DNA from 4 places in the Mesorhizobium sp. WSM4904 genome. Region 4 is predicted to be linked to each of the others. Evidence: predicted binding sites of a transcription regulator. Region 4 holds the regulator's gene; each other region holds the start of a gene.
The links. Region 4 encodes PhoB, which activates phosphate uptake and scavenging genes when phosphate is short. Its sites were predicted from a motif close to TGTCATNNANCTGTCAT; they were not measured.
Positions count from the first base shown of each region.

Region 1 (7,774 bases), 3.1 Mb from region 4:
TCTTCCTGCTTCTTCTGCAGCGCCCGGTAGCGGGCGACGTTCTGGTTGTGCTCTTCCAGCGTCGCGGCAAAGACATGGCCGCCATTGCCGTCGGCGACGAAATAGAGGTCGTCCGTCTTCGACGGATTGGCCACCGCCTCGAGCGCCGCGCGGCCCGGATTGGCGATCGGCGTCGGCGGCAGGCCCTTGATCAGATAGGTGTTGTAGGGCGTCTGCTTGTCGATGTCGGACTGGTAGATCGGCCGGTCGGCCGGTTTGCCCTTGCCGCCGAACAGCCCGTAGATGATGGTCGGGTCGGACTGCAGCCGCATGCCCTTGGCAAGTCGGTTGAGGAAGACGGCGGCAACGCGCGAACGCTCGTCGCTCCTGCCCGTCTCCTTCTCGACGATCGAGGCCAGGATGACAAAGTCTCCCATGTCGGCGACCGGCAGGTCGGGCGCGCGGTGCTCCCAGACGTCCTCGACCAGCTTCTTCTGATCGGCGACCAGTTTGTCGATCATCTGCTGCCGGGTGGCGCCGCGGGTGAAACGCAGCGTGTCGGTGGCGATGCTGCCCTCTGGCGGCAGGGTCGTCGGCATGTCGCCGGTCAGCGCCTCCTGATCGGCCACGCGCTGCAGCGCCTGCTGGACCGTCAGCCCCTCGGGAATGGTCAGCGAATACATCACCGATTTGCCGCTCTTGAACAGCTCCATGATCTCGCGCATCGAGGCGCGCGGCTTGATGGCGTATTCGCCGGCCTTCAGCGCGGCATCATTGCCGGTGGCGCGCACGCCCAGCCTGAAGATGCGCGCATCGCTGACCAGGCCGCGACGCTCCAGCTGGTCGGCGATCTCCTGCACGCCGGTGTTCGGTTTGACCATGAAGGTATCGCCATTGGCCGACGGACCTGGCTCGACGAAAGCCTGCATGCCGAAATAGAGCGCCGCGCCGGCGGCGAGAACGACCAGGATGACCACCGAGAGGAAGAAATTCAGGAACACGACGACCTGGCTGCGCGACGCGCGCGAGCGTTTCGACGGCGGCGGCGTGCCGGCCTCGGGGCGCAGCGCCTCGGCGGCTGTCTTGGGCACGATCGGGCCTTGCGTCTGACGCTGTCCGAATTCCCCGCCGCCGCCCGGATTTGTATTCATGGCGCCCTACCGTCTGATCTTGCAACGAATCCCCTAGCCGAAGCGTAGGGACAAATTTGGCAAAAATGACGGCAGGCGGCGGACCTGCCGGCTAGCTATCTGCTTCTGAGCATTCCAGGACGGATAACCGCTTCGCACTGTTCCTGGAATTGCCCTGGCTGAATGCTCAGCCATTGTAACGTTGGAAGACGAGCGAGGCGTTGGTGCCGCCGAAGCCGAAGGAGTTCGACAACGCCACATCGATCTGGCGCTGGCGCGGCTTGTTCGGCACGAGATCGATCGCCGTCTCGCGTTCCGGATTGTCGAGATTGATGGTGGCGGGGGCAATGTTGTCGCGGATGGCGAGGATCGAGAAGATCGCTTCCGCGGCGCCCGCGGCGCCCAAAAGATGGCCGATCGACGACTTGGTCGACGACATCGAAATCTTGGAAGCCGCATTGCCGACCAGCCGCTCGACGGCGCCAAGCTCGATCGTGTCGGCCATGGTCGAGGTGCCGTGCGCGTTGATGTAGTCGACGTCGGCGGCCGAGAGCTTCGCCCGGTTCAGCGCCGCCGTCATGCAGCGAAACGCGCCGTCGCCGTCCTCGGCCGGAGCGGTGATGTGATAGGCGTCGCCGGTCAGTCCGTAGCCGGTGACCTCGGCATAGATCTTGGCGCCGCGCGCCTTGGCGTGCTCCAGCTCTTCCAGGACGACGACGCCGGCGCCCTCGCCCATGACAAAGCCGTCGCGGTCGCGGTCATAGGGACGCGAAGCGGTCTCAGGCGTGTCGTTGCGTTCGGTGGAGAGCGCGCGGCACGCGGCGAAGCCTGCCATGGAGAGCCTCGTAACCGGCGCCTCGGCGCCACCGGCCACCATGACGTCGGCATCGCCCCAAATGATCAGCCGGGCGGCATCGCCGATAGCATGCGCGCCGGTCGAGCAGGCGGTGACGACCGCATGGTTCGGGCCTTTCAGTCCGTGCCGGATGGAGACCTGGCCTGAGACCAGGTTGATGATCTGTCCAGGAATGAAGAAGGGGCTGATGCGGCGCGGGCCGCGCTCCTTCAGGATCATCGCGTTCTCGGCGATGCCGTCGATGCCGCCGATGCCGGAACCGATCAGCACGCCGGTGGCGCACTGATCCTCATGCGTCTCGGGCTTCCAGCCTGAATCGGCCAGCGCCTCGTCGGCGGCCGCGATGCCGTAGAGGATGAAATCGCCAACCTTGCGCAGTTCCTTCGGCTCGAGCACGGCCTCGGGATTGAAGGTGCCGTTGGAGCCGTCACCGCGCGGAACGATGTGGGCGATCTTGCAGGCAAGATCGTCCACCTCGAATTCGGTGACGCGGCGGGCGGCGCTGCGGCCGGAAAGCAATTCCTTCCAGCTATGCTCGAAGCCCATGCCGAACGGTGAAAGCAGGCCAAGGCCCGTGACGACGACTCGCCTCATCGCAGGTCCTCCCCGGTAATTCCCGCGGAAAGCCTCAGGCCGAGGCCTTGTCGATATACTTCACGGCGTCGCCGACGGTGAGGATGGTCTCGGCCGCGTCGTCCGGAATCTCGACGCCGAACTCTTCTTCGAACGCCATGACGAGTTCGACCGTATCGAGGCTGTCCGCGCCCAGATCGTCGATGAAGCTCGCCTGCTCCGTCACTTTGTCGGCATCGACGCCGAGATGCTCGATGACGATCTTCTTGACGCGCTCTGCGGTGTCACTCATTTGGGGCCTCGTCTTATGTTGTCTTGTCTTCGTTAGCGGGCGGAATGCCGCTAATCAAGCTGAAAGATGGTCCTGCGGGAAACGCAAGCCGCAGGACCGGTTTTTGCCCGAACCGCCGGGTTGCCGGCCGCATTACACGAAAAAAGGCGGGCGTCCAAGCCGAAATGGCTGTTTTCACAGCCCGCCGGACCTTGATCGGTCGGGGCGTATCGAGATTCAGCTCGGCCTGACCTGAATCCCAACACGCCCTAGATCATCGCCATGCCGCCATTCACATGGATGGTCTGGCCGGTAACGTAAGCCGCCTCATTGGAAGCGAGGTAGGCGACGGCCGAGGCGACCTCGGCGCTGGTGCCCATGCGCCTTATCGGAATCGCCGCCATGATCGTCTCTTTCTGCTTGTCGTTGAGCTTGCCGGTCATGGCCGATTCGATGAAGCCCGGGGCGACGCAGTTGACGGTGATGTTGCGGGTGGCGATCTCCTGCGCCAGCGACTTGGAAAAGCCGATCATACCGGCCTTGGAGGCACAGTAATTGGTCTGCCCCGGATTGCCGGTGACGCCGACCACGGAGGTGATGTTGACGATGCGGCCATGGCGGCGGCGCATCATCGGGTGGGTGAGCTCGCGGGTGAGCCGGAACACGGCGGTGAGGTTCACCTCGAGCACGGAATCCCAGTCGGCGTCCGACATGCGCACAAACAGGCCGTCCTTGGTGATGCCTGCATTGTTGACCAGAATGTCGACGCCTTCGAGGTCGGCTTCCGCCTTCTGCCCGAGCGCCTTGACCGCGTCGCGGTTGGTCAGGTCCGCCGGAAAGAGTTTCACGCGCTCGCCGAGGTCGCTCGCCAAGGTTTCCAGCTTCTCCACACGGGTGCCGTGCAGGCCGACGATGGCGCCCTGGCTGTGCAGCACCCTGGCAATCGCCTCGCCGATGCCTCCCGATGCGCCGGTGACGAGCGCCTTGCGGCCGGTCAGTTCGAACATTTTTCCAACCTCATTTTCCAGACGGCTGCAAGCAGTCGCGTTCCGTATACGTCATATCGTCCAAGTCACGCTAGACAAGCGTCGGACATTAGCGAAGGCCTCCTTCCCGTCGTCATCCACGGGCGGAGCGGGAGCGAAGCGGACGCGTAGACCCAAGGATCCTGTGACATTGGCCGAAGGATGCAACGGAGCAGAATTCTGCACCGCGGCGGCACTTCCAAGTCACGGCATGGATTCTAGGGTCTGCGCTGCGTCGCTTCGCTCCTTGCTCCGCCCTAGAAAGAATGACGAAAGCAGGGGCTCATCCCAACGCCGCCAGCGCCGTCTCGACCTCCGCCGGCGTGCCGATGGCGCCAGTGGCGATGTCGCGGTTGATGCGGCGCGCCAGGCCCGACAGCACCTTGCCGGCGCCGACTTCGTAGAGCGTCGCGACACCGTTCTGGCCGAACCATTCCACCGTCTCGCGCCAGCGCACGCGAGCGACCACCTGCTCGACCAGGCGGCGGGCGATCTCGTCCGGGTCGTTGGTGGCCGTGACGGTGACGTTGGAGACAATCGGAACCACGGGCGCGCTCTTCGCCACGCCGGCGAGCGCCTCGCGCATGATATCCGCGGCCGGCGTCATCAGCGCCGAATGGAAGGGAGCGGAGACCTGCAGCATCAACGCCCGCTTGGCGCCTTTCTCGGTGCAGAGCTTCGCCGCCAGCTCGACGGCCGCCTTGGCGCCGGAAATCACCAGCTGGCCGCCGCCATTGTCGTTGGCGACCTGGCAAACCGCCCCTTTGGCGGAGCCTTGCGCCGCTTCGGCGCAGGCGGCTTCGACATCGGCCTGTTCCAGCCCGATGATGGCGGCCATGGCGCCCTCGCCCGCCGGCACCGCCGCCTGCATGGCGTTGCCGCGGATGCGCAGCAGCCGCGCGGCATCGGCGACCGAGACGAAACCTGCCGCGGCAAGTGCGGCATATTCGCCGAGCGAATGGCCGGCGACGTAGGCCACCTTGTCCTTCAGCGAAAAGCCGCGCGACTCCAGCGCCCTCAGCGCCGCAAGCGACACCGCCATCAGCGCCGGCTGGGCGTTGGCCGTCAGCGTCAGCGTCTCTTCAGGCCCTTCCCAGATCAGCTTCGACAGGTTTTCGCCAAGCGCTTCGTCGACTTCCTCGAACACCCGGCGCGCCTCGGGGAAGGCATCGGCGAGGTCCTTGCCCATGCCGACGGCCTGGCTGCCCTGTCCCGGAAAGGTGAATGCGACGGCCATTTTCAAGTCTCCAGCGACTGGTTTTTCCCTGCCTCTGACGCAAGGCGGACGGCCAAGTCAAGCCCGGGGCTGCCCGCCCGGAGCCCATTTCAGCCCAAAAACCCGGCCCGAGTCCCTGTTCCGAAAGGCTTTTTGGCGATCACACCTGATGAAAACCGCTCACGAATCGTTTGCTGGCTCTTCTTATTTCCGCCACAGGCGCTAGCTTTGCGTGACATTTCGATGACAGAAGCGTGACGCGTGTGGAAGACGCGAAGCGCGAACGCAAGAAGCGCGGCAAGGGCCGGGGGAAGCGACGTGGCAAGGATCAGAAAAGGCGCGGCCAAGCCCGTGCCGCAATTCTTGGAAGACGATCCGTCCACCGGCTACCTGCCGGGGCGGAGATGGCCGATCGTCCGCTATGGTCTCGCGACGCTGCTTGCCTCCGCGCTCCTGGTGTTCGCCATCGAATGGATCGTGCGCGGCGACTTCTTCGGCACAGTAGGCTTCTTCCTGCAGCCCTTCAAGCCGGGATGGACCACCATCGTCGTCTTCGCGCTGGTGCTGGTAGGGCTCGATGCCGTACTCGGCCGCAGCCATCAGAGCCTGATGATCGTCGCGCCGCTGACGCTGGCGCTGGCCTTCGTCGGCCATCAGAAATCGCATTATCTCGGCGACCCGCTCTATCCGACCGATTTCCTCTATGCCCGCCAGATCATGGCGCTGATGCCGCTCCTGGTGCGCGAGCGCCCCTGGACGGCCGCGCTGCTCGGCGTGGCGATCATCGGCAGCCTGGCGCTGCTCGTCTATGGCTGGCGGCACTGGCGCCGGCGCGTGCCGATCCTTAGCCGAAAGGGACGGCTGGCGCGGCTGACGCTGGCCGTGCCGCTGCTCGCCTTCTTCGTCTCGATCATGGATTACGCCACCTTCTCGTGGACGCGCGACAGGCTGCAGATCATCCCGATCATGTGGGACCAGAAGGAGAATTATGCCTCGAACGGTTTTGCGCTCGCCTTCGCGATGAACGTTCCGATGGCGCATGTCTCGGCGCCGCCCGGCTATTCCGAGAAGACGATGGACGCGATCGCGCGCCCCGGCGTCGCCGCCACGGTGCCGGACGAGAAGCCCGACATCATCGTGGTGATGAGCGAATCCTTCTGGGATGCGACCGAGCTTCCCGGCGTCCGCATCAAGCCCGATCCGATCCCGACCGTGCGCGCGCTGCGCTCCGGCTCGATGTTCTCGCCGGAATTCGGCGGCATGACCGCCAATATCGAGTTCGAAGCGCTGACCGGCTTCTCCAACGCCTTCCTGCCGGCGGGCTCGATCCCCTACCAGCAATATGTGCGCACGCCGACGCCGTCGCTGGCGACCTTCCTGCGAAGCGAGGGCTACCGGGCGCGCGCCATCCATCCAGGCACCAACTGGTTCTGGAACCGGGGCGCCGTCTATGCCGATTTCGGCTTCAGCGACTTCCGCTCGGAGGAGACGCTGCCGCCGATGGAAAAACGCGGACCGCTGGCTTCCGACGCGGCGATGACCGACGAGATCATCCGCGAGGCCGACACCAGCGAGGACCCGGTGTTCCTGTTCGCGGTCAGCCTGCAGAACCACGGGCCCTATGAGCCGTACCGCTATTACAATCCGACCCATGCGGTCGACGCGCCGATCAGCAGCTGGGCGCGGGAATCGCTGCTTTCCTACGCAGAAGGCTCGGCCGATGCCGATCGCGGCCTGCAGCGCCTGATCGACTGGGCGAAGAAGCGCGAGCGGCCGACCATCATCGCCTTCTTCGGCGACCATCTGCCGCCGCTCGGCCCCGTCTATGTCGAGACAGGCTTCCTCAAGGACAATGTCGCGCCGCGCAAGGAGCCGACGCCCGAGGCCGCGCTCGACCATCACGACACGCCGCTGATCATTTGGTCGAACCGCTCTGGTCCGGTCGAAAACCTGGGCGCGGTGAGCCCGGCCTTCCTGCCTTACCATATCCTCACCACGGCCGGGATCACCCATCCCTACTACACCGGCTTCCTCGGCGCGCTGCGCGAGCGCTACCGGGTCGTCGACCGCAACCTTCTGCTGTCGCCCTCCGGCGAAGCGACGCCCGACTGGGCGAGGCAGAAGAAGGTCGATCCGGCGATCAACGATTTCCGGCTGATCCAGTACGACATGATGTTCGGCAAGCGCCATACCGCGCCCGACTTCTTCCCGGAGACCGTGGTCCCGCTCATCGCGCATATGAGCTGAGTGTGTTGGTTGGAGCCGACGGAACAGTTGTAGCCAATCAGTCGGCCCGCAACATCAGACCCTGTTGAGCGATGGTGTCGGCTTGACTGGGCGCCGCTTGACCAACAGGAAGAGAACCAATCCGGCGGTGGTTAAGGCGAAGCCTGCCCAGACTGCGGACAACAGGCCAAGGTCGGCTCCGATCGTGAGGCCGCCGGCCCAGGCTCCCAGAGCGTTCGCGACGTTGAGCGAGGCGAGGTTCATCGCACCCATGAGCGTGCCCGATTCCGGCGCGAGACTGGTGAGCCTGATCTGAATTGTCGGGATTGCCGCCATCATCGTCGCGCCTACACCGAACAGCGCCGGGAAGAGAACCCAGCAGTTGACCCCCCAGAAGCCGAGAGCCGCCAGCACGACGAGGGCACAGCCGTATCCGGCCACGATGCCGCTACTAGGATCCGCATCGGCGAGACGCCCGCCATAAAAGTTTCCGACCGT
Region 1 covers NZ_CP121354.1:5,396,394-5,404,167, forward strand. The annotation lists gene mltG (endolytic transglycosylase MltG) at 1-1,130, opposite strand, end outside; gene fabF (beta-ketoacyl-ACP synthase II) at 1,297-2,559, opposite strand; gene QAZ47_RS26250 (acyl carrier protein) at 2,594-2,830, opposite strand; gene fabG (3-oxoacyl-[acyl-carrier-protein] reductase) at 3,079-3,816, opposite strand; gene fabD (ACP S-malonyltransferase) at 4,118-5,071, opposite strand; gene QAZ47_RS26265 (LTA synthase family protein) at 5,369-7,297, shown strand; gene QAZ47_RS26270 (MFS transporter) at 7,352-7,774, opposite strand, start outside.
Region 1: the regulator PhoB is predicted to act here: its motif matches at 5,283-5,299, upstream of QAZ47_RS26265 (LTA synthase family protein).

Region 2 (7,774 bases), 700 kb from region 4:
CAGGCCGGCGCGCGACGGCACCGCTATCCGCATAGACCTTGCCGGCGAAGCCGATCGCGACGCCATCCTGTCGGCTGCATGCGGATGAATCGAAAAGGGAGGGAGCAACTGCTCCCTCCCCAATGACTGCCTGCGAAAAAGGCTTACGCCGCGCCCATCACCTTGGTCGCCTTCTCGAAGCGCTTGCGCTCGTTCGGGTCGAGATAGAGCTTGCGCAGGCGGATGGTCTTCGGTGTCACCTCGACCAGCTCGTCGTCCTGGATCCAGGCCAGCGCCCGCTCCAGCGTCATGCGGACCGGCGGCGTCAGCTTCACCGCCTCGTCCTTGCCGGCGGCGCGGATGTTGGTGAGCTTCTTGCCCTTCAGCACGTTCACTTCCAGGTCATTGTCGCGGCTATGGATGCCGATGATCATGCCCTGATAGACTTTGACGCCCGGATCGATGATCATCGGGCCGCGGTCCTCCAGGTTCCACATCGCATACGCGACCGATTCGCCCTGCTCGTTGGAGATCAGCACGCCGTTGGTGCGGCCGGGCAATTCGCCCTTATAGGGCTCGTAGGCGTAGAACAGCCGGTTCATCACGGCGGTGCCGCGCGTGTCGGTCAACAGCTCCGACTGGTAGCCGATCAGGCCGCGGGTGGGCGCATGGAAGACCAGGCGCTGACGGTTGCCGCCGGACGGACGGAGCTCGACCATCTCTGCCTTGCGCTCCGACATTTTTTGCACGACGACGCCGGCATGCTCCTCGTCGACGTCGATGACGACTTCCTCGACCGGCTCGAGCAGCTGGCCGTCGTCACCCTTCTGCATGACGACGCGCGGCCGCGACACGGCGATCTCGAAGCCTTCGCGGCGCATCGTCTCGATCAGCACCGCAAGCTGCAATTCGCCGCGGCCGGAAACGAAGAAGGAATCCTTCTCCGCCGATTCCTCGATCTTGAGCGCGACATTGCCTTCGGCCTCGCGCAGCAGCCGGTCGCGGATGACGCGGCTGGTCACCTTGTCGCCTTCGGTGCCGGCAAGCGGGCTGTCGTTGACGAGGAAGGACATGGTCACTGTCGGCGGATCGATCGGCTGCGCGTGCAGCGGCTCGGTCACGCTCGGGTCGCAGAAAGTGTCGGCGACGGTGCCCTTCGACAGGCCGGCGATCGCCACGATGTCGCCCGCCTGCGCTTCCTCGATCGGCTGGCGCTCGAGGCCGCGGAAGGCAAGGATCTTCGAAATACGTCCGGTCTCGATCTGCGTGCCGTCATGGTGCAGCACCTTGACCGCCTGGTTGGGCTTCAGCGAGCCGGATTCGATGCGACCGGTGATGATGCGGCCGAGGAACGGGTTGGCTTCCAGAATGGTGCCGATCATGCGGAACGGGCCGGGATGCACCGTCGGCGCCGGCACGTGCTTGACGACGAGGTCGAAGAGCGGCGCCAGACCCTGATCCTTCGGACCTTCCGGGTTTTCAGAAACCCAGCCGTCGCGGCCGGAACCGTAGAGGATTGGGAAATCGAGCTGCTCGTCGGTGGCGTCGAGCGCGGCGAAGAGGTCGAACACCTCGTTGACCACCTCGATGTGGCGGGCGTCCGGGCGGTCGATCTTGTTGATGACGACGATCGGGCGCAGGCCCACCTTGAGCGCCTTGCCGACGACGAATTTGGTCTGCGGCATCGGGCCTTCGGCGGCATCGACCAGCACGATCGCCGAATCCACCATCGACAGGATGCGCTCGACCTCGCCGCCGAAATCGGCGTGTCCGGGCGTGTCGACGATGTTGATGCGGGTGCCCTTCCAGTCGACCGAGGTCGCCTTGGCAAGGATGGTGATGCCGCGTTCCTTTTCGAGGTCGTTGGAATCCATGGCGCGCTCGGCGACGCGCTGGTTGTCGCGGAAGGCGCCGGACTGTTTCAGGAGCTGGTCGACGAGGGTGGTTTTCCCATGGTCGACATGCGCGATGATCGCGATATTGCGGAGGTTCATTTGTCTGGTCTCGGGAGCGTTGCAGGCAGCAGGCTTAAGAAGCGCCGCCTTTTTCGGTTGCGCGGCTCATACAAGGTTTTTCGCAATTGCGAAAGGGGAGGCCCCGCCCCAAATACATGGTCACTGATTCTTAAACGTCTTGGTGTGAAATGATTCTGTTAACCAAGGCGGAACCTTTGAGGGGCCGGGCAGTTCGATGTTCATGACCGATCAGATGTCCAGATTGCGTCCGGTTTTCGCTTGGGCGGCGCTCGGCGTGCTGGTTGCGGCCGGCGCCGCGCAGTCGGCGGCAGCCCTCAAGCAAGCCAACCCGGCGCGCTCGTCCGACACGCGGACGGCCGAGCAGATGTTCGCCGACGCCCCCGACGGCGTCGACCCGATCGTCACCGGCCCGGTCAGCGCCGCCTTCAAGCAGCGGCAGAAGGCAGCGAACTGCGACGCGGCGGTATGGCCGAACGTTCCCGCGACCTGCTATCCGGATTGACGCCCTTCATCGCCTTTCCGAAGTTCCGGGGTCGCCGCAACGCTTTCGCGTCACGCGGCTGTTGAGCTTAGGGTGCGTTGAGATTCAGGTCAGGCCGAGCCGAGAACGGTGGCTTCCGAGAACCGGAGCGGAGCGTACTTTAAGTACGTGAGCACCGGAAGCGCAGGAAACCATCGTTCGCAGGCCGGCATCACCTGAATATCAACGCAGCCTAAGCCGAGCGTACCGGATCGAGCGTGACCTTGTAGAGTTCGTTGTCGTCGCGATCCATCAGCCGCACGGTGAGCTGCTCTGTGGCGCCGGAAATATCGACCAGCCCGAAGAACTGCAGCCCGGCCGAAGGCGGCAGGTTCTGGCCCTGCTCGGCGGTCGGCGCCTTGATGAACTTCAGCTCCGGACCGAAGGTCATGTCGAGCTCGTTGGGACCGAAGGTGCCGGCGTGGATCGGGCCGGAGACGAACTCCCAGAACGGGCTGAAATCCTGGAACTGCGCCTTGTCCGGGTTGTAGTAGTGCGCCGCCGTGTAATGGACGTCGGCGGTGAGCCACACCGTGTTGGTGATGCCGGCATTCTTGATGTAGCGCAGCAGATCGGCGAATTCGAGCTCGCGGCCCTTCGGGGCGCCATTGTCGTGATTGCTGACGGCTTCGAAGCCGACCTTCTTTGCCGCGTCGTCCCAGACGACGAGGCTGAGCGGCATGTCGGCGGCGATGATCTTCCAAGTCGCCTTGGAGTTCGCCAGCTCGCGCTTCAGCCATTTGGTCTGCTGCTCGCCGAGCATGCGCGACTTCGGCGTCAGCGTCTCCTCCAGGTCCGGGCCGTTCGGGCCGCGATAGGAACGCATGTCGAGGAAGAAGACATCGAGCAGCGGGCCGTAAGCGATCTTGCGGTAGACGCGGCCGGGCTCCGACGGCTCGTAGCGGATCGTCGTCATCTCGTGGAAGGCGCGCGCGGCACGTGCGGCCAGCACGTGGATCGACTTTTCCTTGTAGCGGTCGTCAGCGGTCAGGTTCTTCGAATCCGACCAGTTGTTCAGCACCTCGTGGTCGTCCCACTGATAGAAGGTCGGGCAGATGGCGGAGAGGCCAAGCACGTGCTTGTCCACCATGTTGTATTTCCACTGGTCGCGGTATTCGTCGAGCGTCTCGGCGACCTTGCGCTTGCCGTCGATCATGACGACGTTCTTCCACTTGCCGCCGCCGGGCAGGTCGACCTCGTCCTTCATGGCGCCGTCGGCATAGATCGTGTCGCCCGAATGTAGGAAGAAGTCCGGCGTGTGCTTGGCGATGGTCGAATAGGTCTTCATGCCGGTCTCGTCGATGCCCCAGCCCTGGCCGGCGGTGTCGCCCGACCAGGCGAAGCGCACGTCGCGCTTCGAGGCCGGCGCGGTGCGGAAGCGGCCGACGATCGGCTCGGAGACGGCGTTGACGTCGGAAAGGTCGGCCGCAGTCATGCGGTAGAAGATGTCCTGGTCGGCGGCGAGGTCGGTGAGCAGCCGCTTCACCGTGTAGTCGCTGGCGGGCGAGGTATCGAGCGGCGCGAGCCTGACTGCGTCGGCGAAGCTCTCCGTCGTCGACACTTCATACATCACGCGCGCCGGGCGGTCGGTGCGGGTCCAGACCATGCCGGAGGTGGCGTCGACATCGCCGGACTGGACGCCATGAGTGAAAGCCGGCCGCTGATTGGCGCGGGAATAGTAAGGCAGCGCGAGGCCGGAGGCGCCGACGAGGCCAAAGGCGCTGGCTGAGGTGACGAAAGCGCGGCGGGTCAACGAGAGCTTGTTCATGGCTGTCTCCGGACGGCGTTGAACGGGACCGCCAAGCTCTCGCCTCAATGTTTCAGGCGCATATCGAAACCATGAAGTTTTGATAACAGTCGACATCTTCCTTCTCCCCTTGTGGGAGAAGGTGAATCGGCGCGACAGCGCCGAGACGGGTGAGGGGTGCGCGAAGGAACGAGGCGCAGAAAAACAAGTGTTTCAAGCGCTCAGTTCTGCGGCGCAGCGATCCTTCCAACACCCCTCATCCGGCCGAGCTTCGCTCGGCCACCTTCTCCCACAAGGGGAGAAGGAAAAGAAGCACCTCAAGCCGCCTGTGGCTCCGGCTCGAAAGCCGGCTTGCTCGTATTGATCAGCAGCGAGATGCACGCCGCGGCGATGCCCGTCATGCCGGCGATCATGAAGGCGAGCTCGTAATTGCCCTGCAGTTCGCGCATGGTGCCGCCGAAGGCAGCCGCTGCCGCCGCGCCCACCTGGTGACCGGCGACGATCCAGCCGAAGACGATCGGTCCGCTGCGGTCGCCGAAGGCTTCGTTGGCGAGCCTCAGCGTCGGCGGCACGGTGGCGATCCAGTCGAGCCCGTAGAGCACGGCGAAGACGATCAGGCTGACCGCCGAAAAGCCGGAATAAGGCAGGTAGATCAGCGACAGGCCGCGTACGGCGTAGTAGACGCCGAGCAGCTTGCGCGGATCGAAGCGGTCTGTGAGCCAGCCGGACAGCGTCGTGCCGATCAGGTCGAATATGCCCATCATCGACAGCAGCCCGGCTGCCTGCACCTCGCCGATGCCCATGTCGCCGCAGAAGGCGATGAGATGCGTGCCGACCAGACCATTGGTGGTGAAGCCGCAGACGAAGAAGGTGGCGAACAGATACCAGAACACTCTCGTACTCGCGGCACGGCGCAGCGTGGAGAGCGTGTGTGTCAGGAAATTGCCCTGCGAGGCCGGCGACACCGGCGGCACGTCGTCCGCGTCGGCGCCGTAGCGGACCTCGCCGATCGAGGCCGGGCGCTCCGGGATCAGCAGGAACACGATCGGCACCAGGGCAGCAGTTGCAATGGCAACGGCAATCGCCACCGGCTTCCAGCCGCCGGCCTGGGCCAGCGAGGCGATCAGCGGCAGGAACACCAGCATGCCGGTGGCGCTGGACGCCGACATCAGGCCCATCATCAGGCCGCGATTGGTCTTGAACCAGCGGTTGACGATCGTGGCGCCGAGCACGCTCGCCACCGCGCCGGAGCCGATGCCGGAAAATACGCCCCAGGTGATGAAGAGATGCCAGGGCTCGGTCATCAGCAGGCTGAGCGCGGTCGAGCCCGACATGATCAGCAGCGCGGCGAGCAGCGTGCGGCGCAGCCCGATGCGCTCCGTCAGCGCCGCGGCGAACGGCCCGGTCAGCCCGTAGAGCAGGATGCCGACGCCGGCAGCCATCGAGATCACGTCGCGACGCCAGCCGAAGCTCGCCTCCAGCGGCAGCATCATGACGGAGGGCGCGGAGCGCAGCCCGGCGGCGATCAGCAGGCAGAGAAAAATGACCGCAACGACGACGAAGGCGTAGCGCTGGCCAAACGGACGGGACTGGGCTATCATGTTACTGACCGGTACGTTGCAATTAGGTGGCGCCATACATACGTACCGGTCAGTAACATTGTCAAGCGAGTTTGTTGAATGCCATCGGACAATAAAATTGAAGCGTCGATGAACGACGCGCCCGCAGCGCCGGCGCCGAAGGCCGCCGACAAGATCCTCGACGTGGCGCGCGACCTGTTCTACCGCGAAGGCATCCGGGCGATCGGCGTCGACGAGATCGTCAGGCGCGCCGGCGTCACCAAGCCCAGCCTCTACCGCAGCTTCCCGTCCAAGGACGAGCTTGCCGCTTCCTATCTGCGCCAATACGACCTCGAATTCTGGCAGCGTTTCGACGAAGCGGTCGATGCGCATCCGGGCAATCCACGCGCCCAGATCATCGCCTTCCTCACCCGCGTCGGCAAGCGCACGCAAAAGCCCGACTATCGCGGCTGCGGGATGACCAATGCGGCGGTCGAATATCCCGAGCATGGTCATCCGGCGCGCGTCGTCAGCGAGAACAACAAGCAGGAACTGCGCCGGCGCCTGCGCGCCATGGCCGCGACGATGGGCGCTGCTGACTCGGACACGCTCGGCGACGGGCTGCTGCTTCTGATCGAGGGCGCCTATATCAGCGGCCAATTGTTCGGCCTCGGCGGACCGGCGGCATCGGTCGCCCGCAACGCCGATCTCCTGATCGAGGCCAGCTTGAAGAAATGAAGTTTTCGAACGCTGGCGCTGCCCCTCACCTGCCTGCCGGCATCCTCTCCCCGTATAGTGACGGGGAGAGGAATTCTCTCATAACCAATTTCGCCAATCACCAACGTTGCAAGAAGGGTGCCGCTGGCCGCGCTAACTCCCTTCTCCCCGTCACTATACGGGGAGAAGGTGCCGGCAGGCGGATGAGGGGCGGCGCAGACGCCGACAACTGACGTTTGGCAACCCCCGCGCCCTAGGCCTGCGCCAGTTTTGACGCTACGCTCAAACACCCTTTCCCGGAGTTGTCAGCGATGCGTGCGCTTCTCATCCCGCTTGCCCTCGCCGGCTTCTGCCAGGCGGCCCATGCCGGCGACATCTCCAGCGCCTATACCGGTCTCGACTGGAAGAAGGACTGCGTGACCTATGCGCAGTCGGAAGAAGGCGACGGCGACTGGGCGAGCCTCGCCTGCGCCGGCTATCGCGGCTATCCGGTGCTGATCGGCTACGACGACGCTCGCGAGTCCGTCTATTACGGCTTTCCCTCCGACGACATGACCGCCGTCTGGGAGAGTTTTTCCGGGCTCAACACCGCTGGCCCGAAGGTCGAGTGGCGGATCGAAACCAATGGCGACAAGGCCGTGCCCTTCGCGGTCATCCACCGTCGCGAGATCAGCAATCCCGAGAACGAGAACAAGCCGACCGAGGTGCTGGTCGTCGCGAAAGTAGCACAGCCGGAGGCGCATGAAGGCTGCACCGTCGGCCTGGTGCTCGCCACCGGCAACCCTCAAGCCAACGACCAGGCGCGCAAGCTCGCCGACGAGAAGGCGAAGGGTTTTGCCTGCGGCAAGGACAAGCGCGAGGTGATCGGCAAGGTGCCGGACTTCGGCCGGGTGGACAATTAGCTGAACTGCGCCCGATGAAGTGTGAGACGGCGAAGGCTCGCGCATTCGTCATCCTTGGGCGAAGCAAGGAGCGAAGCGACGCGGCGTAGACCCAAGGAATCCATGCCGTGACTTTGAAGCGTTGCGGCGGTCCAGAATTCTACACCGCTGCACTCTACGATCGAGGTAACGGCACGGATCCCAGGGTCCTCGCGACGGAGCTGCGCTCCTGCTTCGCCATGGGACGTTGGGGGCTTTGCCCAAGCCCCATCGCGGGCGTTGGCTGCCGCCTCGCCCTACTTCGCCGCTTTCGCCCGTTCGATCGCGTCGACGATCATCTTCTTGGCGTATTTGGAATCGTGCCAGCCCTCGATCTTGACCCATTTGCCGGGTTC
Region 2 covers NZ_CP121354.1:1,114,217-1,121,990, reverse strand. The annotation lists gene QAZ47_RS05365 (DUF1062 domain-containing protein) at 1-88, shown strand, start outside; gene typA (translational GTPase TypA) at 144-1,973, opposite strand; gene QAZ47_RS05355 (hypothetical protein) at 2,188-2,457, shown strand; gene QAZ47_RS05350 (alkaline phosphatase) at 2,669-4,243, opposite strand; gene QAZ47_RS05345 (MFS transporter) at 4,540-5,823, opposite strand; gene QAZ47_RS05340 (TetR/AcrR family transcriptional regulator) at 5,902-6,519, shown strand; gene QAZ47_RS05335 (hypothetical protein) at 6,810-7,400, shown strand; gene ppa (inorganic diphosphatase) at 7,676-7,774, opposite strand, start outside.
Region 2: the regulator PhoB is predicted to act here: its motif matches at 4,315-4,331, upstream of QAZ47_RS05350 (alkaline phosphatase).

Region 3 (7,774 bases), 3.1 Mb from region 4:
GCTCCTTGATCAATGACCCGAAAATACGCAGCCTCTTCTTCCAGACGCTGGTCATCGTCCTTGTGTTCGGCTCGATCTGGTGGATCGTCCATAACGTCATCGACAATCTGCAGCGTCTGCATATCGCGTCCGGCTTTGGCTTCCTCAAGGGCAGGGCAGGCTTCGATATCTCCGACACGCCGATCGCCTACAACTCGGACTCGACCTATTTCCGCGCCATCCTCGTCGGCCTGCTCAACACGATCATCGTCGCCTTGGCTGGCATCGTCATCGCCACCATCGTCGGCTTCATCATCGGCATCGGCCGGCTGTCGCATAACTGGCTGATCCGCAAGATCTGCACGGTCTATGTCGAGATCTTCCGCAACATCCCGCCGCTGCTGGTCATCTTCTTCTGGTACTCCGGCGTGCTGGCCGTGCTGCCGCCGCCGCGCGAAAGCATCCATCTGCCTTTCGGCTCCTTCCTCAATCAGCGCGGCTTCTATTTCCCGCGCGCCATATGGGGCGACGGCTCCTGGCTGATTCTGGTCGCGCTCCTCGTGGCGTTCGCCATGGCCTGGTTCGTCGCCCGTCGGGCGCATCAGCGACAGATGGCGACCGGGCAGCAGTTCCCGGTGTTCTGGACATCCGTCGCCCTGATTGTCGGCCTGCCTGTGCTCGCCTTCCTGCTTGGCGGAATGCCGCTCAGCTTCGATTTTCCGAAACAGTCGACCTTCAACCTGACCGGCGGCTTCCAGGTCAAACCGGAATTCCTGTCGCTCTTGCTGGCGCTCTCCTTCTACACGGCCGCCTTCATCGCCGAGATCGTGCGCGCCGGCATCAGGGGCGTCAACAAGGGCCAGACCGAAGCCGCCGCAGCGCTTGGCCTGCGCTCGGGGCCGATCCTGCGCCTGGTCGTGGTGCCGCAGGCGATGCGCATCGTCATCCCGCCGATGACCAGCCAGTATCTGAACCTGACCAAGAACTCCTCGCTGGCGATCGCCATCGGCTATCCCGATCTCACCGCCACGGCCGGCACGGTCCTCAACCAGACGGGGCAGGCGGTCGAGGGCGTTTTCATCATGATGATCGCCTATCTGGTGCTGAGCCTCGTCACCTCCGCGGTGATGAACGTGGTCAACGCCAGAATGGCGCTGGTGGAAAGGTAGAGCCATGCAGGAACACGATATGTCCTGGGTGCGCACCGAGATGGCTCTTGCCCAGCCGGCGCCACCCAGTGAGCGCGGTCTCTACGCATGGGTGCGCAAGAACCTGATCGCGTCTGTGGGCGACACGATCCTTACTGTCCTCGGCATTGCCATAGTGGCCTGGATCCTGCCGCAGGTCATCAACTGGGCCTTCATCAACGCCCAGTGGACCGGGCCTAATCGCAGCGTCTGCGCCACCGTCTCGCAGGGCGGCGTCCAGCCCGACGGCTGGACCGGCGCCTGCTGGGCCTTCGTCAACGCCAAGTTCGGCCAGTTCATGTTCGGCACCTATCCGATCGAGGAGCGCTGGCGGCCGATCCTCGTCGCCATCCTGTTCGTGGCGCTGCTGGTGCCGATGCTGATCCCGCGCGTGCCGCGCAAGGGGCTGAACGCCATCCTGCTCTTCCTGGTGCTGCCGATCATCGCCTTCTTCCTGCTGGTCGGAGGCGTCTTCGGATTGCCGTATGTCGAGACGGCGCGCTGGGGCGGTCTGCTGATCACTCTGAGCCTCTCCTTCGTCGGCATCGCCGTGTCGCTGCCACTCGGTACCGTGCTGGCGCTTGGCCGGCGCTCCAAGATGCCGATCGTCAAGATGCTGTGCGTGATCTTCATCGAGACGGTGCGCGGCATACCGCTGATCACCGTGCTGTTCTTCGCCAGCGTCATGCTGCCGCTGTTCCTGCCGGCTGGCGTCACCTTCGACAAATACCTGAGGGCGCTGATCGGCGTGTCGCTGTTTGCCGCCGCCTACATGGCGGAGGTGGTGCGCGGCGGCCTGCAGGCGATCCCGAAGGGGCAGTATGAGGGCGCCGATTCGCTCGGCCTCGGCTATTGGCAGAAGATGGGCCTGATCGTGCTGCCGCAGGCGCTCAAACTGGTCATCCCCGCCATCGTCAACACCTTCATCGGCATGTTCAAGGACACCAGCCTGGTCCTCATCATCTCGATCTTCGACCTGTTGGGCGTGGTCAAGCAGAACCTGTCCGACGCCAACTGGGCGACGCCTCAGACCGCCAGGTCCGGCCTGATCTTCGCCGCCTTCGTGTTCTGGCTGTTCTGCTTCGGCATGTCGCGCTATTCAATGTACACCGAACGCCGGCTCGACACCGGCTACAAACGCTGATGCATGTCGCCCAAAAGCCCGTAGCGGTTTTGGGACAACGACATGCATCAAATCGAACGATAAAAGGGGAATTGGCCATGGCCACCGAAAACGCCGTCAGCGCCGAAGAAATCAAGGTCGATGCCAAGAAGATGCATATCTCGACCACCGATGTCGCCATCGACATCATCGGGATGCACAAATGGTATGGCGAGTTCCATGTGCTGAAGGACATCAACCTCAAGGTGATGCGCGGCGAGCGCATCGTCATCTGCGGTCCGTCCGGCTCCGGCAAGTCGACCATGATCCGCTGCATCAACCGGCTGGAAGAGCATCAGAAGGGCAAGATCATCGTCGACGGCAAGGAACTCACCAACGATCTGAAGAAGATCGACGAGGTGCGCCGAGAGGTCGGCATGGTGTTCCAGCACTTCAACCTGTTCCCGCACCTCACCATCCTGGAGAACTGCACGCTGGCCCCGATCTGGGTGCGCAAGACGCCGAAGAAGCAGGCCGAGGAAATCGCCATGCATTTCCTGAAGCGCGTCAAGATCCCGGAGCAGGCCAACAAATACCCCGGCCAGCTGTCCGGCGGCCAGCAGCAGCGCGTGGCGATCGCCCGCTCGCTCTGCATGAACCCGCGCATCATGCTGTTCGACGAGCCGACCTCGGCGCTCGACCCCGAAATGATCAAGGAAGTGCTGGAGACGATGGTTGGCCTCGCCGAGGAAGGCATGACCATGCTTTGCGTCACCCACGAGATGGGCTTTGCCCGCAAGGTCGCCAACCGCGTCATCTTCATGGATCAGGGACAGATCGTCGAGCAGAACACCCCGGCCGAGTTCTTCGACCATCCGCGTCATGAGCGCACGAAACTGTTCCTGTCGCAGATCCTGCACTGAGCGATCGGAGAGCGATTTTGAGAAGCCCGGCCGGCGGCGCCGAAGCTGCCAATCTCCCCCCAAGTGGTCTAGGGGATGCACACATCTTCTGTGACCGGCGTGACTGATCGGGCTGGAGGCTTGATTGCCACGTGGTTCCCCCAATCCGTCGCTGCTTCGCAGCGCCACCTTTCCCCCCTCCGGAGGGAAAGGAAGGGAGCGTTGCTGGACGAGCGTCGACGGCAAAAAGCCTGGCGCCTTTCCTCCACCCCGTCGATCGGGGGAGAGGTGGCTCGGCGAAGCCGAGACGGAGTGGGGGTCGACCAGCGCTGCGTTGGACAGTCATGCGCCAAGCCATGCACGCTATCGCCAAAGACCAGCCGCTTGGAAATGTGTGCATGTCGTAGCCCAAGTGGTGGAGATGTCCGGCAGGACAGAGGGGGGTGCTGTCCCGCCGGCCAATCCAATTTTGTCGGCCACCCACTAAAAGCCCCTACCGCCTCACAACCTTCTCCTCCCACCCGTAAAGCCAATCCAGATCCGCGGCGAGCTTCTCTGCCGGCCGCGTTGCCAGCACCAGGTTGCGGGCGATGGCCACCGGGCCCCAGGCGTGCCAGGCGAGGCGGTTGAGCGCGCCGCGCCCGAGCACCTTTTCGATGCGCGGGCGCCTGAGCTTTTCCCAGATGGTGAGGCTTTGCTTCGGATCGCTGGCTGCGATCAGGTTGGCGAGCATCGAGGCGTCCTCAATTCCCATCGCCGCGCCCTGCGCCGCGAACGGCGTCATGGCATGCGCGGCATCGCCGATCAGCGCGATGCCCTCCGGCATCGTCCAACGCCGTTGCTCGACGGTGTGGATCGGAAACGCTGTCCATGGTCCGGCGAGCGCGGCAAGCCGCGCCAGGGCCGCCGACGTGCCGCGCATGGCGCCGGCAAGAATGGCGGGGTCGGCATGGCCGGACCAGCCTTCCGCGATGCGCTCGCCCTTGGTGAAGGCGACCAGGTTGACGGCGCTGCCCTTGCTCACCGGATAGGCGACCATATGGAAGCCCGGATGCAGGAAGGTGGTGACGCAGTCGCCCGCGCCGATCGCCGCGAAGGCGTGGCCGGCGGCGCTGTCCGCCGCCACCGTGGCGCGCCAGGCGAGCTCGCCTGAGAAGCGGTTCTTCCCGAAAGCTGAATCGATGCCCGCAAGCTGCCTGCGAACAGTCGACCAGACGCCGTCGGCGCCGACCAGCAGGTGTCCGGCGGCCTCGATCTTTCCGCCATCCGTTTCGGCTGTGACGGCGATGTTTTGCGGCTCGACAGTGATGTCCGTCACCCGCGCGCCGGTGACGAGTTGGATTTCGGGCTGCTCGGCCACCCGCGTTGTCAGCGCGGTGTGCAGATCGGCGCGATGCGCGACCAGATAGGGCGCGCCCCAGCGGTTCTCCCCAGCCTGGCCCAGTGGCACCCGCGCCAGCTCGCGCAAGGTGGCGGCGTCCTTCAGCACCACCGCTTCCGGCCTGATGGCATTCACCGCCAAGCGGTCGAGCACGCCGAGCCGGCGCAGGATGCGGGTCGCGTTGGGGGAAAGCTGGAGCCCGGCGCCCACCACTTCGAGCTGCCTGGCCTGTTCCAGCACGGTCACGACGCAACCGCGCTCGGCAAAGGCGAGCGCCGCAGTCAGGCCAGCTATGCCGGCCCCGGCGATGACGACCTGCCGGGACCGCGCTTCAGTCATGATCTGGCAATCATCCGCAATCTGCTAGTCAGGCGGCCTGTTCGATATAGAGGCAGCCGGCAGGCTCCGTTTCCGTCGCCTTCAGCTTCGGCGAATAGCGGTAGAGCGTCGAGCAGTAGGGGCAGACCTTCTCATCGTCGTCGCCCATGTCGAGGAATACATGCGGATGGTCGAAAGGCGGGTTGGCGCCGGTGCACATGAATTCCTTGACGCCGATGTCGATGACCGGATGGCCCGCATCGTTCTGGAAATGGGGAATGGAACCGCCTGCCATCGTCGTCTCCTTCAGTTCGAACCCGTTTGCATCTGGATCATAACCTGCCAGTTTGCAAGATCGATGAAATGAAACTGTCGCAAAAGGCTGGCAGAGGATAAGTTGAGCCGGTTAAGCGCATGACCTCGGGGAACTACCGATTCCGTGACATCATGCGTCATGAAAGCGTGTTAGAGCGTCGGTCACGCGTCCGGCGGTGTATGGCGCTCCAAAAGGGACGGTTGCGGGCAAGGAACCATGAATGAACTGAAGCCGGTACAGAGCGAATTCATCACCGACGAGGCGGCAAGCCCCGACGGCGGCAATCCCGACCGTTTCGTCAACCGCGAATTCTCCTGGCTGCAGTTCAACCGGCGCGTGCTGGAGGAATCGCTGAACGAGCACCATCCGCTGCTCGAGCGCGTCCGCTTCCTGTCGATCTCGGCCGCCAATCTCGATGAGTTCTTCATGGTCCGCGTCGCCGGTCTCGCCGGCCAGGTGCGCGAGGGCATTGTGCTGAAGAGTCCGGACGGCCGCACGCCCGAGCAACAGCTCGAGCAGCTGCTGCGCGAGGTCGAGCGACTGCAGGAAGACCAGCAGAAGAGCCTGTCGACCTTGATGGAGCTGCTCAACAAGGAAGGCATCGAGAGCATCACCCGCGACGCGCTCAGCAAGGACGAGAAGGCCTGGCTGGAAGAGCATTTCCAGGAACAGGTCTTCCCGGTGCTGACCCCGCTGTCCATCGACCCGGCGCATCCGTTCCCGTTCATCCCCAATCTCGGTTTCTCGATGGCGCTGCAGTTGCGCCACCGCAAGAACGGCGAGGAGATGAGCGCGCTGCTGCGCCTGCCGGTGGCGTTGCGGCGCTTCATCCGTCTGCCCGACCGCAAGCACCACGTGCGCTTCATCCCGCTCGAGGAAGCGGTCGGCATCTATATCTCCAAGCTGTTCCCGGGCTATGAGGTCAAGGGCTCCGGCACGTTCCGCATCATTCGCGACAGCGATATCGAGGTCGAGGAAGAGTCGGAAGATCTCGTGCGCCTGTTCGAGACGGCGCTGAAACGCCGTCGTCGTGGGTCCGTGATCCGCATCGAATTCGACACGCTGATGCCGGCCGAGTTGCGCGACTTCGTCGCCGGCGAACTCGGCGTTTCGGCAAGCCGCATCAGCGTCTTGACCGGTCCGCTGGCGCTGAACCAGATCTCCGAGATCGTCGCCATCCCGCGTGACGATCTCAAATTCACGCCCTACAATCCGCGTTTTCCCGAGCGCATCCGCGAGCATGGCGGCGACTGCCTGGCCGCTATCCGCGAGAAGGACATCATCGTCCACCACCCCTACGAATCCTTCGACGTGGTGGTGCAGTTCCTGCGCCAGGCGGCGGCCGATCCGGAAGTGGTGGCGATCAAGCAGACGCTCTACCGTACCTCGAACGACAGCCCGATCGTGCGCGCGCTGATCGACGCGGCCGAGGCCGGCAAGTCGGTGACGGCGCTCGTCGAGCTCAAGGCGCGCTTCGACGAGGAGGCCAACATCCGCTGGGCGCGCGACCTCGAGCGCGCCGGCGTCCAGGTCGTCTTCGGCTTCCTGGAGTTGAAGACCCACGCCAAGATGTCGCTCATCGTGCGCCGCGAGGACGGCAGGTTGCGCAACTACGTGCATCTCGGCACCGGCAACTATCATCCGGTCACGGCGCGCATCTACACCGACCTGTCCTTCTTCACCACCGATCCGACGATCGCGCGCGACGTCGCGCAGATCTTCAACTTCATAACCGGCTATGCCGAGCCGGCCGAAGAGATGCGCCTTGCCGTGTCGCCCTTCACGCTGCGCAACCGCATCCTGAAACACATCTCCGATGAGATCGCCCATGCGCGCGAGGGCCGGCCAGCCCGCATCTGGATGAAGATGAACGCGCTGGTCGACCCGATCGTCATCGACGCGCTCTATGAAGCCAGCCGCTCCGGCGTCGAGGTCGACCTCGTCGTGCGCGGCATCTGCTGCCTGCGGCCGCAGGTGCCGGGCCTGTCCGAGAACATCAGGGTGAAGTCGATCGTCGGCCGCTTCCTGGAGCACAGCCGCATCTTCTGCTTCGGCAACGGCCACGGCCTGCCGTCCGACGAAGCGATCGTCTACATCTCGTCCGCCGACATGATGCCGCGCAATCTCGACCGCCGCGTCGAAACCCTGGTGCCGATCACCAATCCAACTGTGCATGAACAGGTGCTTGGCCAGATCATGCTCGGCAACGTCATGGACAACCAGCAAAGTTTCGACGTATTGGCTGATGGCACCTCCCGGCGCGTCGTGCTGGAGGAGGGCGAGGAACCGTTCAACGCGCAGGAATATTTCATGACCAATCCGAGCCTCTCCGGACGGGGTGACGCGCTGAAATCGCATGCGCCCAGGCGCATCGCCCAGTTCAAGCGCCGCAAGAAGAACGCCGCCGCGTGATTTCAGTCTCCCAGGGCCGGCTCCAGGACCGGCGGCCGCTGTCGATCATCGACATCGGCTCGAACTCGATCCGCCTCGTCGTCTATGAAGGGCTGGCGCGCTCGCCGACACTTTTGTTCAACGAAAAGATGCTGGCCGGCCTCGGCCGCGGCATCGTTTCGACGGGCAAGCTCGATC
Region 3 covers NZ_CP121354.1:4,882,135-4,889,908, reverse strand. The annotation lists gene QAZ47_RS23470 (amino acid ABC transporter permease) at 1-1,148, shown strand, start outside; gene QAZ47_RS23465 (amino acid ABC transporter permease) at 1,153-2,310, shown strand; gene QAZ47_RS23460 (amino acid ABC transporter ATP-binding protein) at 2,388-3,191, shown strand; gene QAZ47_RS23455 (FAD-dependent monooxygenase) at 3,664-4,890, opposite strand; gene QAZ47_RS23450 (zinc-finger domain-containing protein) at 4,919-5,164, opposite strand; gene QAZ47_RS23445 (RNA degradosome polyphosphate kinase) at 5,402-7,597, shown strand; gene ppx (exopolyphosphatase) at 7,594-7,774, shown strand, end outside.
Region 3: the regulator PhoB is predicted to act here: its motif matches at 5,229-5,245, upstream of QAZ47_RS23445 (RNA degradosome polyphosphate kinase).

Region 4 (7,774 bases):
CTGTCCGCCGCTTGGGCCGCGGACATCTCGGGTGCCGGCGCCACCTTCCCCTATCCGATCTATGCCAAGTGGGCCGACGCCTACAAAAAGGAAACCGGCATCGGGCTCAACTATCAGTCGATCGGTTCCGGCGGCGGCATCAAGCAGATCAAAGCCAAGACCGTGACCTTCGGCGCTTCCGATGCGCCGCTCGGCGGCGACGATCTCAAGTCGACCGGCCTTGCACAGTTCCCGATGGTGATGGGCGGCATCGTTCCGGTCGTCAACCTCGAAGGCGTCAAGCCGGGCGAGTTGGTTCTGGATGGCCCGACGCTGGCCGACATCTTCATGGGCAAGATCACCAACTGGAACGACGCGGCGATCAAGAAGCTCAACCCCAAGATCAAGCTGCCCGACCAAGCGATCGCGGTCGTCCACCGTTCCGACGGCTCGGGCACCACGTTCAACTTCACATACTATCTCGGCGACGTGAGCGCGGACTGGAAGGCAAAGGTCGGTGTCGACAAGGCAGTTGAGTGGCCGGTGGGCATCGGCGCCAAGGGCAATGAAGGCGTTGCCAACAACGTCTCGCAGACCGGCGGTGCCATCGGCTATGTCGAATACGCCTATGCCAAGCAGAACAAGCTCACCTATGCCGACATGGTCAACAAGGACGGCAAGAAGGTCGCGCCGACCGGGAAGGCGTTCTCGGCCGCCGCGGCCAACGCCGACTGGAGCTCGCAGCCAGGCTATGGCGTCATCCTCGCCAACCAGCCGGGCGCGGAGTCGTGGCCGATGACCGCAGCGACCTGGATCCTCGTCTATCAGAAGCCCGACGATGCGGCGGCCACGACCGAAGCGCTCAAGTTCTTCGCCTGGTCTTATGCCAAGGGCGACAAGATGGCCGCCGAGCTCGACTACGTTCCGATGCCCGACAAGGTCGTGAAGAGCGTCGAGGAAATGTGGGGCAAGGACATCGTCGACAGCAACGGCAAGCCGCTCTATTCCGGCATGTAATTCCTACGGAATGAGGAGGGCGCTTCCGGCGCCCTCCTGTCTACCTTTTGAAATGCGAGGGGCTCGATGAGTGCCGTTTCCGAAGCCGTGACATCGTCTGCCATGCGGACCAGAGAAGCGACGGTGCGCCGCTTCGCCTTCACCGACATGGTCTTCCGGGCGGCCACGCGCGCTTCCGCCATTCTCGTGCTGGTCATTCTTGGCGGCGTCGCGATCTCGCTGTTCGCCGGCTCGTGGGAGGCGCTGTCGAAGTTCGGCTTCTCCTTCCTGACGACGGAGGCGTGGAACCCGGTCACCGAGAATTTCGGCGCCCTTGCACCCATCTATGGCACCATCGTCACCTCGGCCATCGCCATCATCATCGCCGTTCCGATCGGCATCGGCATTGCCGTCTTCCTGACCGAGCTCTGTCCGCGCCCGCTCAGGCGCCCGATCGGCATCGCGGTCGAGCTGCTCGCCGGCATTCCCTCGATCATCTACGGCATCTGGGGCCTGTTCGTGTTCGCGCCGTTCCTGCAGACGACGATACAGCCCTTCATCATCGACATTTTTCACGGCATACCGGGGCTCTCCAGCCTGTTTGCCGGTCCGCCCTACGGTATCGGCCTGCTGACGTCGTCGCTCATCCTCGCCATCATGGTGCTGCCGTTCATCACCTCGATCACCAAGGACGTGTTCGACACGGTGCCGGCGGTGCTGAAGGAATCGGCCTACGGAATCGGCTGCACGACCTGGGAAGTGACCCGGCGCGTGACCATTCCCTACACCCGCGTCGGCATCATGGGCGGCGTCATGCTCGGCCTCGGCCGCGCGCTCGGCGAGACGATGGCGGTCACCTTCGTCATCGGCAACGCGCACCGCATCAGCGCCTCGCTGTTCGCGCCGGGCACGACGATCTCGGCCACCATCGCCAACGAATTCACCGAGGCGGACGGCGAGCTTTATACGTCGTCGCTGGTGGCGCTCGGCCTGATCCTGTTCATCATCACCTTCATCATCCTCGCGCTCGCACGCTACATGCTGTTGCGCATCGATAGCCGCACGGGAGCCTGACCGATGTCGACCGCCGCATCGCTCCACCAAAGCCGCAAGCGCAAGAATGCCGTGATGATGGCGCTATGCGTCGTCGCGGCGGGCATTGGCCTCGCCTGGCTGGCGCTGATCCTTGGAGCGCTGGCCTACAAGGGGCTCTCCGGCGTCTCGCTGGCGGTGTTCACGGAAATGACGCCGCCGCCCGGCGACGCCGGCGGCCTGCTCAACGCCATCTATGGCAGCATCATCATGACCATCATCGGCATCGTCGTTGGCACGCCCATCGGCGTGCTCGCCGGGACCTATATGGCGGAGTACGGGCGCTTCTCGCGGCTCACCACGGTGGTGCGTTTCATCAACGACATCCTCTTGTCGGCGCCGTCGATCATCGTCGGCCTGTTCGTCTATGAGCTGATGGTGCGGCCGATGGGCCATTTCTCGGCGATAGCCGGCGCCGTCGCGCTGTCGATCCTGGTGATCCCCGTCGTGGTGCGCACCACCGAAGACATGCTCAACCTTGTGCCCAACGCTTTGCGCGAAGCCGGCACCGCCATCGGCGCGCCGCGCTGGGTGGTGATCCGCTCGGTCGCCTATCGCGCGGCGCTTTCCGGCATCGTCACCGGCATATTGCTGGCGATCGCCCGCATCTCCGGCGAGACGGCGCCGCTGCTCTTCACCGCTCTCAACAACCAGTTCTGGTCGAGCAATCTCAACGCGCCGATGGCCAGCCTGCCGGTGACCATCTTCCAATTTGCGCTCAGCCCCTATGAGGAATGGCAGCAACTGGCCTGGACGGGCGCACTCATAATAACCCTGACGGTTCTCGGGCTGAGCATCTTCGCCCGCAGCCTTACCGGACGCAGAGAGGACAGATGAAACCGATGTTGTCCACCGACCTTAACGTAGCCGACACGGCCGTCGAGAAGGCCAAGATCGAGGTCAAGAACCTCAACTTCTACTATGGCCAGTCGAAGGCGCTGAAGGACATCAACCTGTCGCTGCCCGAGCGCAGCGTCACCGCTTTCATCGGGCCGTCGGGCTGCGGGAAATCGACTCTGCTGCGCGTGCTGAACCGCATCTACGAGCTCTACCCGAAGCAGAGCGCGGAAGGCCAGGTGCTGCTCGACGGCAAGAACATCCTCGACCGCTCGCAGGACCTCAACCTGCTCAGGACCAAGATCGGCATGGTGTTCCAGAAGCCGACGCCGTTCCCGATGTCGATCTACGAGAACATCGCCTTCGGCGTCAGGCTGTACGAGAAGATCAGCAAGGCCGAGATGGACAACCGCGTCGAGTCGGCGCTGAAGCGCGCGGCGCTCTGGGGCGAGGTCAAGGACAAGCTCAACGCCAGCGGCCAGAGCCTTTCCGGCGGCCAGCAGCAGCGGCTTTGCATCGCCCGCACCGTGGCGGTGAAGCCGGAGGTCATCCTGCTCGACGAGCCGGCCTCGGCGCTCGACCCGCTGTCGACCGCCAAGATCGAAGAGCTGATCGACGAGCTGCAGGCCGACTACACGATCGTGATCGTCACCCACAACATGCAGCAGGCAGCGCGCGTGTCGCGGCAGACGGCGTTCATGTATCTCGGCGAGCTGGTCGAGTTCGACCGGACGGAGAAGATCTTCACCTCGCCTCGCGAGAAGCGCACGCAGGACTATATCACCGGCCGCTTCGGCTGAGTTTCATACGAGGACATAATCATGGCCCATACGGTCGCTTCCTTCGACGAGGATCTGAGGCAGATCAGCCAGCTTATCCGTGACATGGGCGATCTCGCCGGCTCGATGGTCGGCGCGTCGACCAAGGCCCTGCTCAATTCCGACAACGCGCTGGCGCAGCGCGTGGTCTCCGACGACGCCATCATGGACGCGCGCCAGCGCGAGCTCGACGATCGCGCCATCACCTTGATCGCCAAGCGCCAGCCGATGGCCGACGACCTGCGCAGCGTGGTCGGCGCGATCCGCATGGCTGGCGACCTCGAGCGCATCGGCGATCTCGCCAAGAACATCGCCAAGCGCGTCGGCTCCGTCGGCGTCAGCGCCGCGCCGCGCGACCTGTCGCACTCGATCGACTCGATGGCGCAGCTGGTGCTGATCCAGGTCCAGGGCGTGATCGAGGAGTACACGGCGGGCGACGCCACGGCGCTCGCCAAGCTCCGGAACGACGACGAGCGCATCGACGTCAAATACACCTCCGTCTTCCGCGAGCTCCTGACCTACATGATGGAGGATCCGCGCAACATCACGGCCTGCACGCATCTCCTGTTCTGCGCCAAGAATCTGGAGCGCATCGGCGACCACGTCACCAACATCGCCGAGAATGCCTATTATGTGCTGACCGGCACCCAATTGCCCGCGAACCGTCCGAAGCAGGACGAGACGGCGATGTCGGCGCCGGCGGCCTGACAACGAAGGTACCTGCTAAATGATCGCGCCACGCATCATGGTGGTGGAGGACGAGGAGCCGCTGGGGGTGCTGCTCCGCTATAACCTCGAATCCGAAGGCTATCAGGTCGAGGTGGTCACCCGCGGCGACGAGGCCGAGATCCGCCTGCAGGAGAACGTGCCCGATCTCCTAGTGCTCGACTGGATGGTGCCGGCGGTTTCCGGCATCGAGCTTTGCCGCCGCCTCAGGATGCGGCCCGAGACCGAACGGCTGCCGATCATCATGCTGACGGCGCGCGGCGAGGAAAGCGACAGGGTGCGCGGCCTCTCGACGGGCGCCGACGACTATCTGGTCAAGCCGTTCTCGACGCCGGAATTCATGGCCAGGGTCAAGGCGCTGTTGCGCCGCGCCAAGCCGGAGGTGCTTTCCAGCGTGCTCAAGGTCGGCGACATCGTGCTCGACCGCGAATCGCACCGCGTCTACCGCAAGAAGAGCGAGATCAGGCTCGGTCCGACCGAGTTCCGGCTGCTCGAGTTCATGATGCGGCATCCCGGCCGGGTGTTCTCGCGCAGCCAGTTGCTCGACAATGTCTGGGGCGAGACGATCTATATCGACGAGCGCACGGTCGACGTGCATGTCGGGCGCCTGCGCAAGGCGGTCAACAACGGCCGCATGCCCGATGTCATCCGCACCATCCGCGGCGCGGGATACGCAATCCGCGAGGATTAGGCGCACCGTTCGTGGAATTGACGCGTCCGCTACCGGATCGCATGCGTTGGTGAGTAGCTGAGACGCTCGTGCTTCGTCATCCACGGGCGGAGCAAGGAGCGAAGCGACGCGGCGCAGACCCGAGGATCCATTCCGTGACGTCGACGCGGCACTGCGGTGCAGAATTCTGCTCCGCTGCGCATTTCGATCAAGGTGACGGCATGGATTCCAGGGTCTTCGCGACGGAGCTTCGCTCCTGCTCCGCCCTGGAATGACGAAAGCTCAAAAGGCCTTCGCTAATCTCCGGCGATTCGGAAAGCCGCTCAGGCCACATTCTTCCCGGCGCCTGCCCTTGCCTGGACGCCCGGGGCGAAAATCTCCTGGTCGACGAAGGTCAGTGCGCGCATGGCGCAGCCTTCGCGGATCAGCGGCAGTTCGTTCGGCTCGGTGTCGAAGGAGATCGATTCCGAGTGCTGGCCACCGGCGGTCTGGGCGATGGCCTCGCGCAGCGACGGCTCGATCAGGTCGAAAGCGGCGGCGCTGACGCCGACCATGGCAACCGGCGCCGGGTCTATCAGCGCGAACAGGCTGCCGAGGCTGAAGCCCAACGCCTCGCCCGCCCGCCGGTATGCCTCGCGCTCCGGGCCGTCCTTCTCCCGCGCCTTGGCGGCAAGCGCCCGCATGTCGGCGTCGCCGACGTCGACCGGCTCGGCGTCCTCGCTCATCTTCATGGCGCTGCGCCAGATGGCGTAGTTCCCGGCATACGCCTCGACGCAGCCGCGGCGTCCGCAACGGCAGAGCGCGCCGCCTGGACGATGGATCATGTGGCCGAACTCGCCGCCGGAAGAATGCGTGCCGGTGAAAAGCTCGCCCTTCAGCACCAGGCCCATGCCGATGCCGTGCGACAGCAGGATAGCAATGAAGTTGTCGCGATAGCGGTTGGGGTCGCGCCATTGCAGCGCCACCGCCATCATGTTGCAGTCGTTCTCCATGGTGGCCGTGATGCCGAATTCCTTTTCCAGGATGTCGGCGAAAGGGATGTCGGTCAAAGGCGTGATCGGCGACCACAGCATTGCCCGCGCATGGGAATCGGTGATGCCCTGGATGCCCATGGCGATGCGGGCGACGCTGCGGACATCGAGGTCAGGGTCTTCCAGCCGGCGCCGGACGATCGCCACGCATTCGCCGATCAGCTCGTCGCGCGGCATGGTCAGCGTATCGAGGCGCCGCTGCTCCTCGGCGATGACCTGCCCGGCATAGTCGATGACGGCGACGGAAAGGAAATTCAGCGACAGCACCACCGTCACCACCGCAGCCGCCTCGGGATTGAGGGCGAGGCCGACCTGCGGCCGGCCGCGCTTCAGCGATGCCGCCTCGCTCGGTTTGCTCTCGGCCAGGATGCCTTCCTGGATCAGGTCCGAGGAAATTGCCGAAATGGTCGAGTGGCTGAGCCCGGTGGTCGCGGCGATCTCCGTACGCGACGGCTGGCCGGCGCGGCGCACGGCCGAGAGCACCATGGCGCGGTTGCGCCGGCGCAGGTCGTCGTGGCGGATTCCGACCGACATTTTTCTCCTCCCGGTCAGCGCGGCCTCTTGATAATGCATGGGCCGTCGGCGACGCGCCAGATCGGTTCGGTTGCGGATACACCACCGAACCCGCTCTAGATTTTGTTTCATTCAGTTCCGACGGCAGCGGCTCCGCGCTTCCTGTGCAACTGTTTTCAGGATAGTGGCAGAAGCGGCCAGAGCTGTCATTATTTATTGCGGGTCTCGAAAAAAAGTTCGTGGCACCTCAAAAACCATCAGAATCGCAGTTGACAGTGCTTCGGCGTTGGATCAGTGTTTTTTCGAGGCTCGAAAAAAAGCCTCTGTTACCGGCCTTCGGGCCAGTCTGGGTCGCGCCGCAAGGGCGCAGGGAGGAAATCATGAAGAGATTCGCAACCGCCATGCTGGCGGGTGTCGCCATGTCGTTGACGCTGGCGTCGGTCGCAGAGGCGAAGGACAAGGTGATCGGCGTTTCGTGGTCGAATTTCCAGGAAGAGCGCTGGAAGACCGACGAAGCGGCGATGAAGAAGGCGATCGAGGCGGCCGGCGACAAATACATTTCGGCCGACGCGCAGTCCAATCCGGGCAAGCAGCTGACCGACGTCGAAAGCCTGATCTCGCAGGGCGCAAACGCGCTGATCATCCTGGCGCAGGATGCCTCGGCGATCGGCCCGGCGGTGCAGAAGGCGCTCGACGAGGGCATTCCGGTCGTCGGCTACGATCGCCTGATCGAGAACAAGGACGTGTTCTACCTGACCTTCGACAACAAGGAAGTCGGGCGCATGCAGGCCCGCGAGGTGTTCAAGGCCAAGCCTGAAGGCAACTACGTCTTCATCAAGGGCTCGGGTGCCGATCCGAATGCGGATTTCCTGTTCGCGGGCTCGATGGAAGTGCTGAAGGAAGCCATCGACAGCGGCAAGATCAAGAATGTCGGAGAGGCCTATACGGACGGCTGGCTGCCCGCCAATGCGCAGAAGAACATGGAACAGTTCCTGACCGCCAACGACAACAAGGTTGATGCTGTCGTGGCGGCCAATGACGGTACTGCCGGCGGCGTCGTCGCGGCGCTGACGGCGCAAGGCCTGGCCGGCACCGTTCCGGTCTCGGGCCAG
Region 4 covers NZ_CP121354.1:1,818,496-1,826,269, forward strand. The annotation lists gene pstS (phosphate ABC transporter substrate-binding protein PstS) at 1-996, shown strand, start outside; gene pstC (phosphate ABC transporter permease subunit PstC) at 1,063-2,049, shown strand; gene pstA (phosphate ABC transporter permease PstA) at 2,053-2,904, shown strand; gene pstB (phosphate ABC transporter ATP-binding protein PstB) at 2,901-3,704, shown strand; gene phoU (phosphate signaling complex protein PhoU) at 3,723-4,430, shown strand; gene phoB (phosphate regulon transcriptional regulator PhoB) at 4,450-5,139, shown strand; gene QAZ47_RS08630 (ROK family transcriptional regulator) at 5,442-6,683, opposite strand; gene xylF (D-xylose ABC transporter substrate-binding protein) at 7,043-7,774, shown strand, end outside.